DNA from 3 places in the Desulfosarcina ovata subsp. ovata genome. Region 2 is predicted to be linked to each of the others. Evidence: riboswitches for the same ligand, from Rfam matches in the RefSeq annotation. Region 2 holds a riboswitch; each other region holds the start of a gene.

Region 1 (4,169 bases), 930 kb from region 2:
GACCCCTGAATCCGATCACTGCGGATCATTTTCGCTGGAACAGGCGGTTCGCATCGGTCTTGCCGGCAACGGCGGCCTCGGTTTTCGGTGGGGGCGGGGCGGCGCTGCGTCGGCCGGTCTTGCCGGTAAAATCCAAAATGACCTTGAACCCATCGCCGGCCAGCACGCGGGGCAGCTGCCGGCTGAGCTGTTCCGGCGGGACGATGGCCTCGACCAGATGCTCCAAGGCCGGCTGGTGACGGGCGATCAGCCCCAATGCGGCCACCATATTCTGCCGGGTCAGGCCGTAGGCGCCGAATAGGGCTGCTTCGCGGTAGTGCAGCAGGTTGATCAGGTTGCTTTCAATGGTCTGGTTTTTTTTCAGACCGCTGAAAAAGGAGAGGCGGCCGCCCTTGGCCAGCTTGGTGACCGCCTGGCTGAAGGCGATGGGGTCGGGGCAGGCGTTGATCGCCGCATCGAATTCGCTCTCGTGGGTTTCCCGCAGGGCGGTGATCTGCGTGGCACCCAGAAATGCACCGGCCCTGGCGATTTTCCGGGCGTTTTTTTCAATTACCAGGGGGATTGCGCCTTGTGTCTTTGCTACCAGGGCGGCAATCAGGCCGACGGTGCCGCCACCGAAGACCACCACCCGTTCTCCCGGCTGTAGGTTGAGCGCCGTCAGGGCGTTGTGGACACAGCCCACCGGTTCGGCGAAACAGGCCTGGTGCGGGGTGATCGTGTCCGGTACCGGAATCAGGCTCTCGGTGGGGGCCAGCAGGGTCCGGCTGAAGCCGCCATCAAAATGAAAACCCATGATCTGCATGGATTCGCAGAGATTCTCGCGGCCGCTGGTGCAGTACCGGCAGCGGCCGCAGATCCGGCCAGGCCAGACGGTAAACCGTTGGCCATGCTCGTCCTCGGCCAGCACTTCGTGGCCGGGAACCCGGGGAAAGATCAGATCGCGGTGGCCCTCATGCCACATTTTGGCATCGGTCCGGCAGATGCCGCAGTAGCGCACGGCGAGCCGGGTCATGCCGCTCTCGACGGCCGGTTGGTCCGCCGGCTGAGTCTCGATTTGCTCCAGGCCGGTCAGCACGATTTTCATGGTTGAATTTCCCTTTCCCATGGTTTCAAAGCGGTGTTTCCGTCAGGGTCAGTCGAAAGATGACGGCTTCGGGAAATCCGTGCGCCCGGGCCGCTGCCAGATGGACCTTGACGGTTTCCAGCATTGCCATGGGAAAAACGCTGGCTTTGTCCAGCCCCACGGCCGTGCAATCGTCGTCCTTGACGCGCAGATATCGGCTGCCGGTTTTGATGACGAGCAGTTCCATGGCGGTTCTCCTAATTGATGGCGTTTTGCAGCCGACGCAGCCTGGCCAGTCCCTCCTCCGGTTGCCGGTTCTGGGTGGTGACCCAGTTTTCCAGGGTGGCGTATGCGTTGCCGCTGTCGATGGTGGCGCCGGCCAGGGCCATGCCGGTGGGGATGGTGTCCACCTTGCCGGCGACCTTCAGAATCAGGGCCGTGTTGAGTTCCAGGGCCTGTCGGCGGGTGCTGGTGCCGTTTTCCTGCCCCCGGATCAGGGCCACGAAGCGCCTGGATTCCCGCGCCAGATCCTTCTCCGGTGCCAGGTCGGCCGGGTTGTGATCGGCCAGGCCCAGTTCGGACGGCTGCAGGCGAAACGTGTCGACGGTGCCATCCTCGCCCAGCTGCGCACACCAGGTGGTGCCGCAGACCGACGCCTCGTCCATGCCCTTGTTGGTGCCGTCTACCGCCCCGTGGAACACCAGGGCCTGCTGGTAGCCGATGGCTTTCATGACCCGGACCACCGGGTCGATCATTTCCCGGGCGTAGACACCGCGAATACCAAACCGGGGCATGGCCGGGTTGGCCAGGGAGGCGGCGATGTTCAGGGTCGAGCCGAAATGGATCTGGGAGAGAATGCGGCCCAGGGCCATGGGGTGAATGGTCGGGCTCATGCCATTGAACAGGCCGATGCCGGCATCCTTGATGCTGCGGGCCACCAGGTCGGCATCGCAGGCCACATCCACGCCCAGCGCTTCGGCCATATCCACCGTGCCGCAGACGGAGGTGATTGCCCGGGCGCCGTGGCGGGCCATGGGCACGCCGGCTGCCGCGGCCACGATGGCGGCGGCGGTGCTGATATTGAAGGTCTTGTAGCTGTCCATACCGGTGCCGCTGTTCTCGACGACGGGCATGCCCGTATCGGGGGTCACCTTGACCGTGTCCAGGTCGAAAATGGCCTCCCAGGCGCCGGCGACTTCCGCTTCGGTCTCGCCCTTGGCGCGCAGGGCCGCCAGAAATGCCCCCTGCTGCATGGCCGTAGTGTTGTCATTCAGGATAACGGTGAAGGCTTCGCGGGCCTCGTCGCGGGTGAGGTCCGTCTTGTCGATGAGGCGGGTGATCAATGCGCCGAAGGTTTTGTCCGTACTCATGGTCGGTTAACTCCGTGATATGGAAATATCGGATGGGCCGGACAGGAGGCAGGATATTGCGATATACGGCGCTGCACAATAAAAAAACCGCGGCAGCCGATGCCAGTATCCTTTCGCCTGAACGACCAGACGAAAACGATACGGACAGCTTCCAGCGGTATCCGTTTCCGGCAGGCATCGATGATGCCGCCGGGCAGTGCACAGGCAGGCTTTCTGGCTTACGGGCGTCGAGCGTTTCCCTACTGGCCGCGCCTTCCCGTCGACACCCGGTCGGCAGTGGCGTTTTTGCGGCGGTCGTTCCCGATTACAGCAACGGCTGGTATGCGATGGGCTCTCACCATCTTTCCTTTTAACGGGCGTTCGAAGCGCCGGCGCCCGCACCTGTCAGTTACGATTTTCTTACCCCGAAAGCAGGGCGCTTGTCAATTTTTCCGTGTCCGCTTACACCGTGATGCGCCAGCAGCGATGGATGGTCTTGCGCTTGTTCCGGTAGTCTTCCGGGATGGTCTGGGCCGTGATTTCTTCTACTGCAGCGGCCTTGATCCGGTCCATGCAAAGGGTGAAATCCTGGTGGTTGGTGGAGAAGAAGAGCGTGGCCTTGGGCCGCATCAGGTCGATCACCGCCGAAAGGAGGCGGGGATGGTCGCGTGCGATGTCGAAGGATTCGTTGCGCACTTTGGTGGTGGAATAGGAGGGGGGATCCACCACGGCAAGATCGAACTGTTTTCCCTCCCGGTGTGCTTTTTTCAGATAGTCGAAGGTGTGGGCATGGACCAGCCGATTGTTTTTCGGATCGATTTCGTTCAGCTTCAGATTCTCCCCGGCCCACTGGATGACACTCTCCGAGCGGTCCACGGAGACGGTGCTGCGGGCGCCGCCTTTGGCCGCGTAGCAGGAAAACGACGCCGTATAACAGTACAGATTGAGAAAATCCTTGCCTGCGGCCATCTGGCGAACCATCTGCCGGGTGTCGCGATGGTCGGAAAAAAGGCCCGTATCCACATAGTCGTACGGATTGACCAGAAATTTGAAATCCCGTTCGTGCAGAACGATCTTTTTATCCGTATAGTCGATGCGTTCGTAGCGTTTGCCCTCCTGGCGGCCGGCCCAGCGCTGTTTCAGGTGCAGCCGTTCGGCGGGCACGTTCAGGGTGTCGGCCACTGCCCGGCCCATCAGGAGCAGCCATTCGGGTACCGACTGGCGCCGCATGTACTCGCCGATCACCAGGTGGCCGCCGTACCAGTCCACCACGGCACGAATTTCAGGAATGTCCCAGTCGTAGAGGCGGAACACATCGATCTGCTGCCGTGAGAACCGTTTGGAAAGGTGCTTGAAACGCTTCTTGACGCGGTTGGCCAGCATTGCTGCCTGCCGATGGAAATGTTCGGAAATTCTGGGAGTATCATTCATGGTTGGGGTAAAATCGAAAACTCCAATAAAACGCCCCGTGGACGAGTTTTTCCGTCGCCGGGGCGTGGGTTGTTTTTTCAGTGCACCGTTTCAGGTCAGGCAGACCCGCATATGTTGCAGTTGGTCAGGCAGCGTTCATATTTTGCGTCACGATCACGGGTGGGTTCGCTGGAACTGGACCAGTACTGCATGATGCACTGGCTGATGCATTCTTTTTCGTTGGGTACGATATTTCTATTTTTCATGGTGCCGCTCCATTTGTAGGATTTCCAGATGGGGCTTTATGCAAAGCCGGGCCGTCCGAATAACCAAACAATAAGCACGAA
Region 2 (4,169 bases):
TGCCCAGCCCTTTGCCGACCTCCCGGTAGCGCCTCAGGGTATAGTCTTCAATTCCCTCGGGATCCACCATGTAGAAACCGTCGCTTTCTTCGTAACCACCAGACAACAGATACCCGAAACGGGATATGCTTTGGGAGTGAAAAGCCGTACCGCCATAGGTATCTTCCGATCCCGCGGTAAATTTCAGACTGGTTTCCTGTTTCTCCGCTGGCTTTTTGGTAATGATGTGGACGACGCCACCCAAAGCCTCCGATCCATAGGCGGCGGATGTCGGTCCACGTACGATTTCGATTCGCGCGATACTTTCTTTGGGAATCAGGCCCCAGGCCACCCATGCAATCGAATTGCTGAAATTGTCATTGAGTGGAACGCCATCAAGCAACATAAGCGTGCGGTTACGGCCGACCCCTCTAAATGAGAAATGACTGGACACGCCACCGGTCTGTTGCCCATAATGACTAAAGTTCTGGAATCCAACGGTGTACCTAAGGATATCTTCGAGTCTTTCAAATGGCGATGCCATGATTTCCTCTTCCGAAACCACGGTAACGCTCTGGGGCGCATCAAAAACAGAAGTTTCCGAACGTGTGGCTGAGATTACTACTTCGTCGAGCTTGTAGTAATCGGGCGGCTCATCAGCACAGAGCCCATTGACGGGATTGATAATCTGGGCAATCATCCCAATCCATATATAAAATATCCCACGCTTCATCTGACGCCTCCTTATCTACTTCATTATGAATATGTGATTATGAAATTTCAGCACTCGTTCACTGGTTAGACATTGCTATAGAAAATAAAAAACCACGAAGCTGTTTCTCCAATAGAGGATAACAGACCTTCGTGGTGCTTTATCTTCGGTTATTTTGAATGTCCTGCCCTACAAGGCAGGATATTTGATTCGCTTCGGCTGATTTTTTTTAAAGTTATGGTGTGCAGCTTCGGCTGCGAGTTAGGGAAACTTTTTTATCTAGTTTTTGCTCATAAGTCAAGGTGTTCTTAGTATCGCGAGTAAATAGGCTTAACGTATAAAAATAATAGGTTGTCTCTATAATAAGACGTTTATAATATGACTGCTCCCCAAAAAAGGCCCCAATCTCGAACAATGTTCCCAATATCCAATCCGGCGTGACTGTTATTTCCGTATACACCTTAGGCGATTTCTGTCAAAGAATATACCCGCCTGCTTGTCTTTTCATCCGTCTTCTACGTTGGGCTTTTCCACACATAGCCCCACTATGCGTAAAAAAGCCCGCCTTGAAGACGAATGAAAATCCTGCGCATCCTGGTATATTCTTTTCCGCCAATCGTCTTAATAAGGGCAGGTCGGAATTTGTGATATCGGAGATAGGCCAGGGCAGATAGCCAAGAATTCCATTGACAGCCGCCGATCGTTCATTTACATGCTATGCCAGAATTAGATGATGCTTTGCGGTGCCTTTTGTTGAGGATAATAGGGAACCCGGTGTGATTCCGGGACGAACCCGTCGCTGTGAACGGGGACGAAAGCTGCCATGACCACTGTATCGTGTGGACCTGATCGAAACGATGCGGGAAGGGGCGGCCGGTAGGACGATCCGTGAGTCAGAAGACCTGCCGTGAAACAATGTGTCCTGGTGGTGACGGCAAAACCCCAGACGGAAATTTCCAATTTCGGTCCGGGGTTTTTTTAATTGGGCGAGCCCCGCTTTGCGCCCGGTTCCGAGCACAGGAAGGGAACTCACCATGAAGACACAGATTGAACTGGCCGGGGAAGGCATCCTCAGCAAGCAGATGCAGACGGTGGCTGCCGACGAGAACATCGACGCGGAAACCATTCGCCAGCGTGTGGCCGAGGGCCAGATCGTCATCCCCAACAATCCCTATCGAAAAATGCAGAAGGTGGTCGGCATTGGCCGGGGCCTGCGTACCAAGGTCAATGCCTCGCCCTGCCCACCGAGAAGGAATTCTATCGGTTGATTGCCGAAGGAGGAACCCATGAATCTGATTGAGAAAAGTATTGCCACCATCAAACCGCTGAATGAAACCGTCTATGCCCAGGCCCGGCAGCGGCTGGCCGACCAGGCCCGGCCGGCGGGAAGCCTGGGTATGCTTGAGGATGTCTCGGCACGGCTGGCGGCTATTTTCGGGACGCTGGACGTGCATCTGCCCCATAAGGTGATCATCACCTGCGCCGGAGACCACGGCGTGACCGAGGAGGGGGTGAGCCTGTTTCCCCAGGAGGTAACGCCCCAGATGGTGTTCAATTTCGTCAACGACGGGGCGTCCATTAACGTCCTCGGCAAGCATGCCGGGGCGCGGGTGATCGCCGCCGACCTGGGGGTTAATTACGACTTCGACCCGCAGCTGCCCATTTTCCACAAAAAGGTGTCCAAAGGCACGGCCAACTTCGCCCGCGTGCCGGCCATGACCCGCGAGCAGGCCGAACAGAGTGTGTCCGCCGGTATCGAGATCGTGAACGAACTGATGGCCGAGGGGCCGCTGGACATGCTCGGCACCGGCGATATGGGCATCGGCAACACCACGCCGTCGTCGGCCGTCATCGCGGCTTTTTCGGGAATTCCCGTGGAAAAACTCACCGGGCGGGGTACCGGCATTGACGATACCGCCCTGGCCAACAAGATCCGCGTGATCGAAAAGGCCCTGGACCTGCACCGGCCGGACCCCACTGACCCCTTGGACGTACTGGCCAAGGTGGGCGGGTTCGAAATTGGCGGCCTGGCCGGCTTGGTCATCGGTGCGGCCGCAGCGGGAATTCCCGTGGTCTGCGACGGCTTGATCGCCACGGCCGGTGCGCTGATTGCCTGCGAACTGGCCCCGGCGGCCAAGGCGTATCTTTTTGCCAGCCACCGCAGCGTCGAGGTGGGCCATGCCTTCATGCATGAACGCCTGGGCGTCGAACCCCTGATAGACCTCAGGTTTCGTCTGGGGGAGGGGACCGGTGCGGCCGTGGCCATGGAATTGCTCGATGCGTCGACGCGGGTGCTCTGCGATATCAAGACATTTGAAGAGGTGGCCATCGCGGATGCACAAAAACCATAGTCAACAATCGCTATCGAAATCGATTTCGATAGCGATCCCGATTTCGATTTTGGTTCTGAAACAAGATGGATCGGTAGTCGTAGCCAGCTCTCCCGGCGGTTTCTGGTGCCCGGCGAAGTGGACTACATAGGCGATTTTATTCTCTACCGCGGTTACATGAAGGTCGGCTGGTCCGGCCTGACATCGGCGGTGGCATGGCCGGACCGCCCCCCTGAACCCGGATCGCTGGCTATCCACAGCGACTATGCGACGCGTAATTTTCACTATGTGTGCGCCATAATGAGAATACTGATAATCCAGTGTCCCACTTCCCATCTGTGGGCCGGTGAGAAGGTCTACCCGCTGGGACTGGCGCGGCTCAGCGCCCTGGTCCCTGCGGATGCCGCAAAACAATGCCTGAACATGAATCTTTATCCCAATCCGTGGCCGATCCTAAGCACATAGGACAAGAACTACAGATATACTGAGCCATATTCTAGCCAACTGGAATCTGGCGAGGTACAGGTTGCCCCCACGATCATTGCCACGAAAGTCGAGAGTCCACCTAATTTCTTGACGGTATCACACTGCAGCGGTTATAGGCATTTTGTATATTTTTTTTCGAGATGGGGCATTCATCGCCGCCATTGCCAGCCTGCAGGTGACAAGGAATGACAAAAGATTTGAACAAAGATAAAAAGGATTATACCGAAGTTATTGAAAGGCAGTTTAGAGAGCTGAACAGTCTTGCCGAGATGAATAAGAAGATCCATTCGACCATGAAAATGGAACGGCTTCTCCAGATTATGGTGGAACTGGCGGTCATCGGCGTCAACTTCGAGAGGGGGCTGATCTATCTTCTGGAAGATAATTTTCTCCGTTGCGTTGCATCCCTTGACCGCATTAAAAAGGAGAAAGGCTTTACCGTTAAAAATCTGAAGGGCTTTAAAATGGACGAGACGGCAGTTGAAGTATTGGTCGTCCAGTCCGGAAGATCGATTTATGTGAGCGATGCCTGGACAGATAAACGGGTAAGCCGGAAACGTTTGAAAATCACTGACTCAAAGGAGTATTGCGCTGTTCCACTGAAAGGCCGTTCTGGAGTTCTGGGCGTGTTGACAGCAGATAAGGTTTATAGCCGAAAACCA
Region 3 (4,169 bases), 1.6 Mb from region 2:
TGCCTTAAGCTGGGCGTGTTGGTGACTGGCCGGTGTTTGAATCAGCAGCCGGATGCCCCATGCCAGAAGCCCTGCGGCCAGAATGAAATGCAGAATCATTCCGTATTTGAGGACATTGGCCAATCTGTCCAGGTAATCCAGCAGATTCAGGCCGGTCACCAGAAAATGTATTCCCAGGAACAAAAGCAGATAGGTCAGGACAGACCCTGCAAAAAAGGCCCATTTTTTTCTTTTTGAAATAGCGGGGTGGTTCATCTGTGAACCAAGGCCCACGCCGATTTTAATGCCGAACACCAGGAAGGCGGCCAGAATTCCGCTCATCCACAATTGTTTGATCATATGACTTTCCAATTAGAAATGATAGCTGATGCCGGCCTCTACATAAGCGCCGTTTTGGACATAATAGGCGTTATTGGGTTCGCCGTCGGAATTCAGCTTACCGGATGAATTAGATGCATATTCAAGATCTTCATCAAAAATATTTTTACCAAGGACCCAGACTTTCCATGCTTTCCAGGTATAGGAAGCCCTGGCATCAAAGGTGGTTTTGTCCGGATATTCGATCTGGTTCAGGTAATCCACATACCGTTCGCCGATATAGTTTATATCCATGCTGATCTTAAGCCCGGCCATGGGGTAGAAATCTAGCCCGATGACCCCACTGATTTCAGGAACCCAGTAGATTTGTTTTCCCGAAATGTCTGCCGTGTAGTCCCTGGTATTATCGGGATGAATGTAAACGAAAGCCGTACCCGAGGTCCATTCGATATCCTGGTAGGTGGCGGCCACCCGGTATCCGAAATATTGGCACAGCCTGCCGTCTGCCTCAATCTCGATCCCTTTTGCCTCGGCATCCCCGATATTCCCCTGGCCGCAGGAATCATCGTTTTCGTCATAAACCGATCCGAATTTATCCTTATATTCCGAATAATAAATGGTGGCGTTGATGTTGAATGCCTTGCTGAACAAATGTTTATACCCCAGTTCATAGGTCAGGACTTCTTCGGGCTCAAGGTCTTCAACCGGATTCAACGATCCGCCTTTTTCAACGGCCCAAGCATAATACCGCGGCGTTGGAAACCAGTAATTTCTTCCCACCGACGCGTAAATCATGGCCTGGTCATTGAAATGATAGGACGGGGCAATGGAGTAGCTGAACATATCGCGGTCTTCATCTACAATATTGGGTACCTTGTCCTGGAATTCCACTTCTGTCCTGTCAAAACGGATACCGGCGTCCAGCCCCCATTTTTCATTGAACCGCAGGTTGTTGTCCCAGAAAACACCATAGGTTTTCTCTTGGAGGTCAAAGTTGTATGTGTCGGTATTTTTTGTGGGATAATAGGGATAAATTCGTCCGACAGTATTGTCGATATCCTCATAATCTATCCCGATGGTGGGGGTGTAGCTGACCGAACCGAAATCAAAATGATATCCGCCCGACATGGTCAGTGAATATGTGTCCTGGTCGCTGTCTTCATAGTAAACGCTCGTCGGACTGTCATAAATCGCATACGTCCGTCTGAAGTCTTTTTCATAGGTTGCCCAGGAAAAAGAGGAATCAAAAAATTTTTTTTCGGCCTTATGGGAAAATTCCAAGGCAACGGTTGTATTTTTCTCATCTTTTTCATTATGCCAGAGCAGATCCGAATCGGTCTCGCTTTTGGGAAAATGGATCTCCCTGCGATAGTTGTCCAACTGCCATTGATATTTTTTTAGCCCTTCTGCCGTTTGATTATCATAATCCACATGGTTGACCCGAAGACCAATCCTGGATTGGTCGGACAGATTGTATCCCAGGCGTCCCAACACGGACTGCCGGTTTTCCTCTTCTTCTTCATACCCGTCCGTATGATAATTTTCGGCATCCACCAGAAAGTCGAACTTATTTTTCATGCCGTACAATGACACATTTTCGTCATGACTGTCCCATGAACCATAAGAGGCAGAGACATCGCCATGAACCCCCTCGGATTTGCTTTTTTTGGTAATCACATTGATCACCCCCCTGGCCGCACCGGGGCCATAAGCAATCCCGGCAGAACGCAGAACCTCGATCCGTTCGATCTGGTTGACCGGAATAAAATCAAACTCACTGTACCGGTAATCCCCCAATTTCAAGGGAACACCGTCCATCAGAAGGACCGGTCCTCCGGCCATGGCGCTTTTGTTTCCGCGGATGACAACGGACTGGCTTTTTGAACTGCTGTCAACAACCCCGGGAATTTTTGACAGGGCTTCAACAATGTTTTTGGCCCCCATATCCTCAAGTTCCTCTGCCGTGATGATGGAAAGACTTGCAGGTGTGTCAACCGCCTTTGACTTTCGCGTCGAAGTAACCACGATTTCATCCAGTTTATGATCAGCTTCTCTCCCATCCTCGGCCAAACCCAATGCGGGCCATAAAAGTCCTCCCAAAATTAAAAAAAACAAGCAGCGTTTCATCTATCCTCCCACTCTGACAGCTTTTGGTTCGGGATAAAAACTTCAACGTGGCTTGAATAAAAAAAATCCCGAACCATTTGATTGACAAACGATCTGGGATGCCCTGGTTTTTCCACAGATTTGATCTGCCTTCCCTTGTCCACGGGGCGGGGCAGCAACATTTATGGTATCCAGGCAGGTCTTCTGACTTTCGGTTCTTCCTAATGGCTGCGCCTTCCCGACTTTAAAGCCAGTGGCAATCTTGCAGCGGTCGTCCCCGATCACAGCGGCGGGCCCATCCCCGAATTTCACGGGGTTCCCTATTAAGCTTCTATAGCACCTGAAATGGCTTCGCATATTTCTCTTTACGAACATAATTGTCAAGAAGATTGTTTGCAATATTTACTGCTATAACGTGCTTAAACTCACAGTTCTTCTCATCGCTTTGCGCTCTCCTGAATTGGGGAAAAAGTAGTGGCGGTTCGGAGAAAAAAAAATCCCCGGACCGATTAACAATTCGATCCGGGGATGTCCCTTTTTTATCCGCGGTGATCTGGCGAGCGTCAAACACTGTCCACGCGTTGACGACTCATTTTGGATCGGGCAGGTCTTCTGACTCACGGATCATCCTACGACCGCACCTTCCCGACAGTTCCGGCTGTCAGTGGCGTTGCTGCGGCGTTCGTCCCCGATTACAGCGGCGGGCCCGTCCCCGGTTCTCACGGGGTTCCCTTTTCAGCTCGTCAACCGTCACCCCAACCCACCGGATGAAGATTACTTATGAGCACCTGATCCAAAGTGCAATCTAATTACCCCACCGGTACTTTTTGTCAAGTTTTTTATCGGTTCATCGGCGTTAAGGATTACGGATAGCATCTGTTGATTCGACCATCCGCAGAACCTGTACACCATCTGCAAATCTTTGTTGGCGGGATACCAGTCATGACCTGGCGGGAGTGGTAACGCCTACCGGGATCGGGTGTATGCGTCAAGCGCAGTGGCCACTTTCCGGCACAGCGTCCCGATGGCCCGGCTGTGGGCAGCAGCCAATTCGCCAAACCCGGAACCGGTGATGGGTTCAATCAGGTGGGTGCGGTGGGTTTGGACGACCGCTGCATCCGTTGCTTTGTCCGGGCTGCCGGCAATTGTCCAGATGGCAGTGAGCGACACCCGGCGTTTTCCGGTGCCGATCAGTTCCAAAAACTGAAACGACAGAATCACGTCCGGCTTGATTTCTACCGGCCAAGGCGCGTTGACCATACGGATATGGGGCATGAGCCACTGCAGGTTCTCACCAATGGTCTGCTGGACCATCCGATCGGGGTAATCGGCCCAACGGTTCAGGCTTGAAATCAACAGACGGTTGGCTCCACTGCGGACAACCATCTGCTGGCGGTTGACATAACCGGGCAATCCGACGGAACGGATGCCGACGGTCAGGTCGGCCTTCGCGCCGTCGTTGGATTCGGCCGGTGGCAAGGTGGTGGCGTTTAGGGTGTAGTACGTCACCGGTGGGGTAATGGAACGGCAGCCGGAAACCAACCCCGCCAGCAGAAAGGCAAAAATCGTGAGCCACAGCCATGGTCGCATCATTCCTGAAGTCCTTTCCCGTATACGATCGCATCAGGATGACGTTCCAGATAATCAGCCAGCGCCTGTACCGTCCGGGCGGCATCCTGCAGTTCCATCAGCAGGCGATTGAGATTGACCACCATGGGCGCGCTTTCACCCAGCACACTGCCGGC

The links. A riboswitch is a leader RNA that binds a small molecule or an ion and turns the genes downstream of it on or off. The one in region 2 is predicted to bind cobalamin.
Region 1: linked by a shared signal. The riboswitch ahead of trpD (anthranilate phosphoribosyltransferase) and the one ahead of GN112_RS12520 (phosphomethylpyrimidine synthase ThiC) in region 2 are both predicted to bind cobalamin.
Region 3: linked by a shared signal. The riboswitch ahead of GN112_RS05415 (TonB-dependent receptor) and the one ahead of GN112_RS12520 (phosphomethylpyrimidine synthase ThiC) in region 2 are both predicted to bind cobalamin.

The regions. Positions count from the first base shown of each region.
Region 1 is NZ_AP021879.1:3,730,466-3,734,634, reverse strand. Features, by position in the region: gene GN112_RS33990 (mechanosensitive ion channel family protein) at 1-9, shown strand, start outside; gene GN112_RS16545 (alcohol dehydrogenase catalytic domain-containing protein) at 26-1,084, opposite strand; gene GN112_RS16540 (hypothetical protein) at 1,110-1,310, opposite strand; gene trpD (anthranilate phosphoribosyltransferase) at 1,321-2,433, opposite strand; cobalamin riboswitch at 2,620-2,833, opposite strand; gene GN112_RS16530 (class I SAM-dependent methyltransferase) at 2,875-3,795, opposite strand; gene GN112_RS16525 (hypothetical protein) at 3,939-4,088, opposite strand.
Region 2 is NZ_AP021879.1:2,798,359-2,802,527, reverse strand. Features, by position in the region: gene GN112_RS12525 (TonB-dependent receptor plug domain-containing protein) at 1-712, opposite strand, end outside; cobalamin riboswitch at 1,416-1,615, shown strand; gene GN112_RS12520 (phosphomethylpyrimidine synthase ThiC) at 1,726-1,959, shown strand; gene cobT (nicotinate-nucleotide--dimethylbenzimidazole phosphoribosyltransferase) at 1,978-3,042, shown strand; gene GN112_RS12510 (hypothetical protein) at 3,148-3,486, shown strand; gene GN112_RS12505 (sigma-54-dependent Fis family transcriptional regulator) at 3,693-4,169, shown strand, end outside.
Region 3 is NZ_AP021879.1:1,230,271-1,234,439, forward strand. Features, by position in the region: gene GN112_RS05410 (DUF2162 family putative transporter) at 1-339, opposite strand, end outside; gene GN112_RS05415 (TonB-dependent receptor) at 352-2,445, opposite strand; cobalamin riboswitch at 2,602-2,783, opposite strand; cobalamin riboswitch at 3,010-3,207, opposite strand; gene GN112_RS05420 (PqiC family protein) at 3,391-4,017, opposite strand; gene GN112_RS05425 (PqiB family protein) at 4,014-4,169, opposite strand, start outside.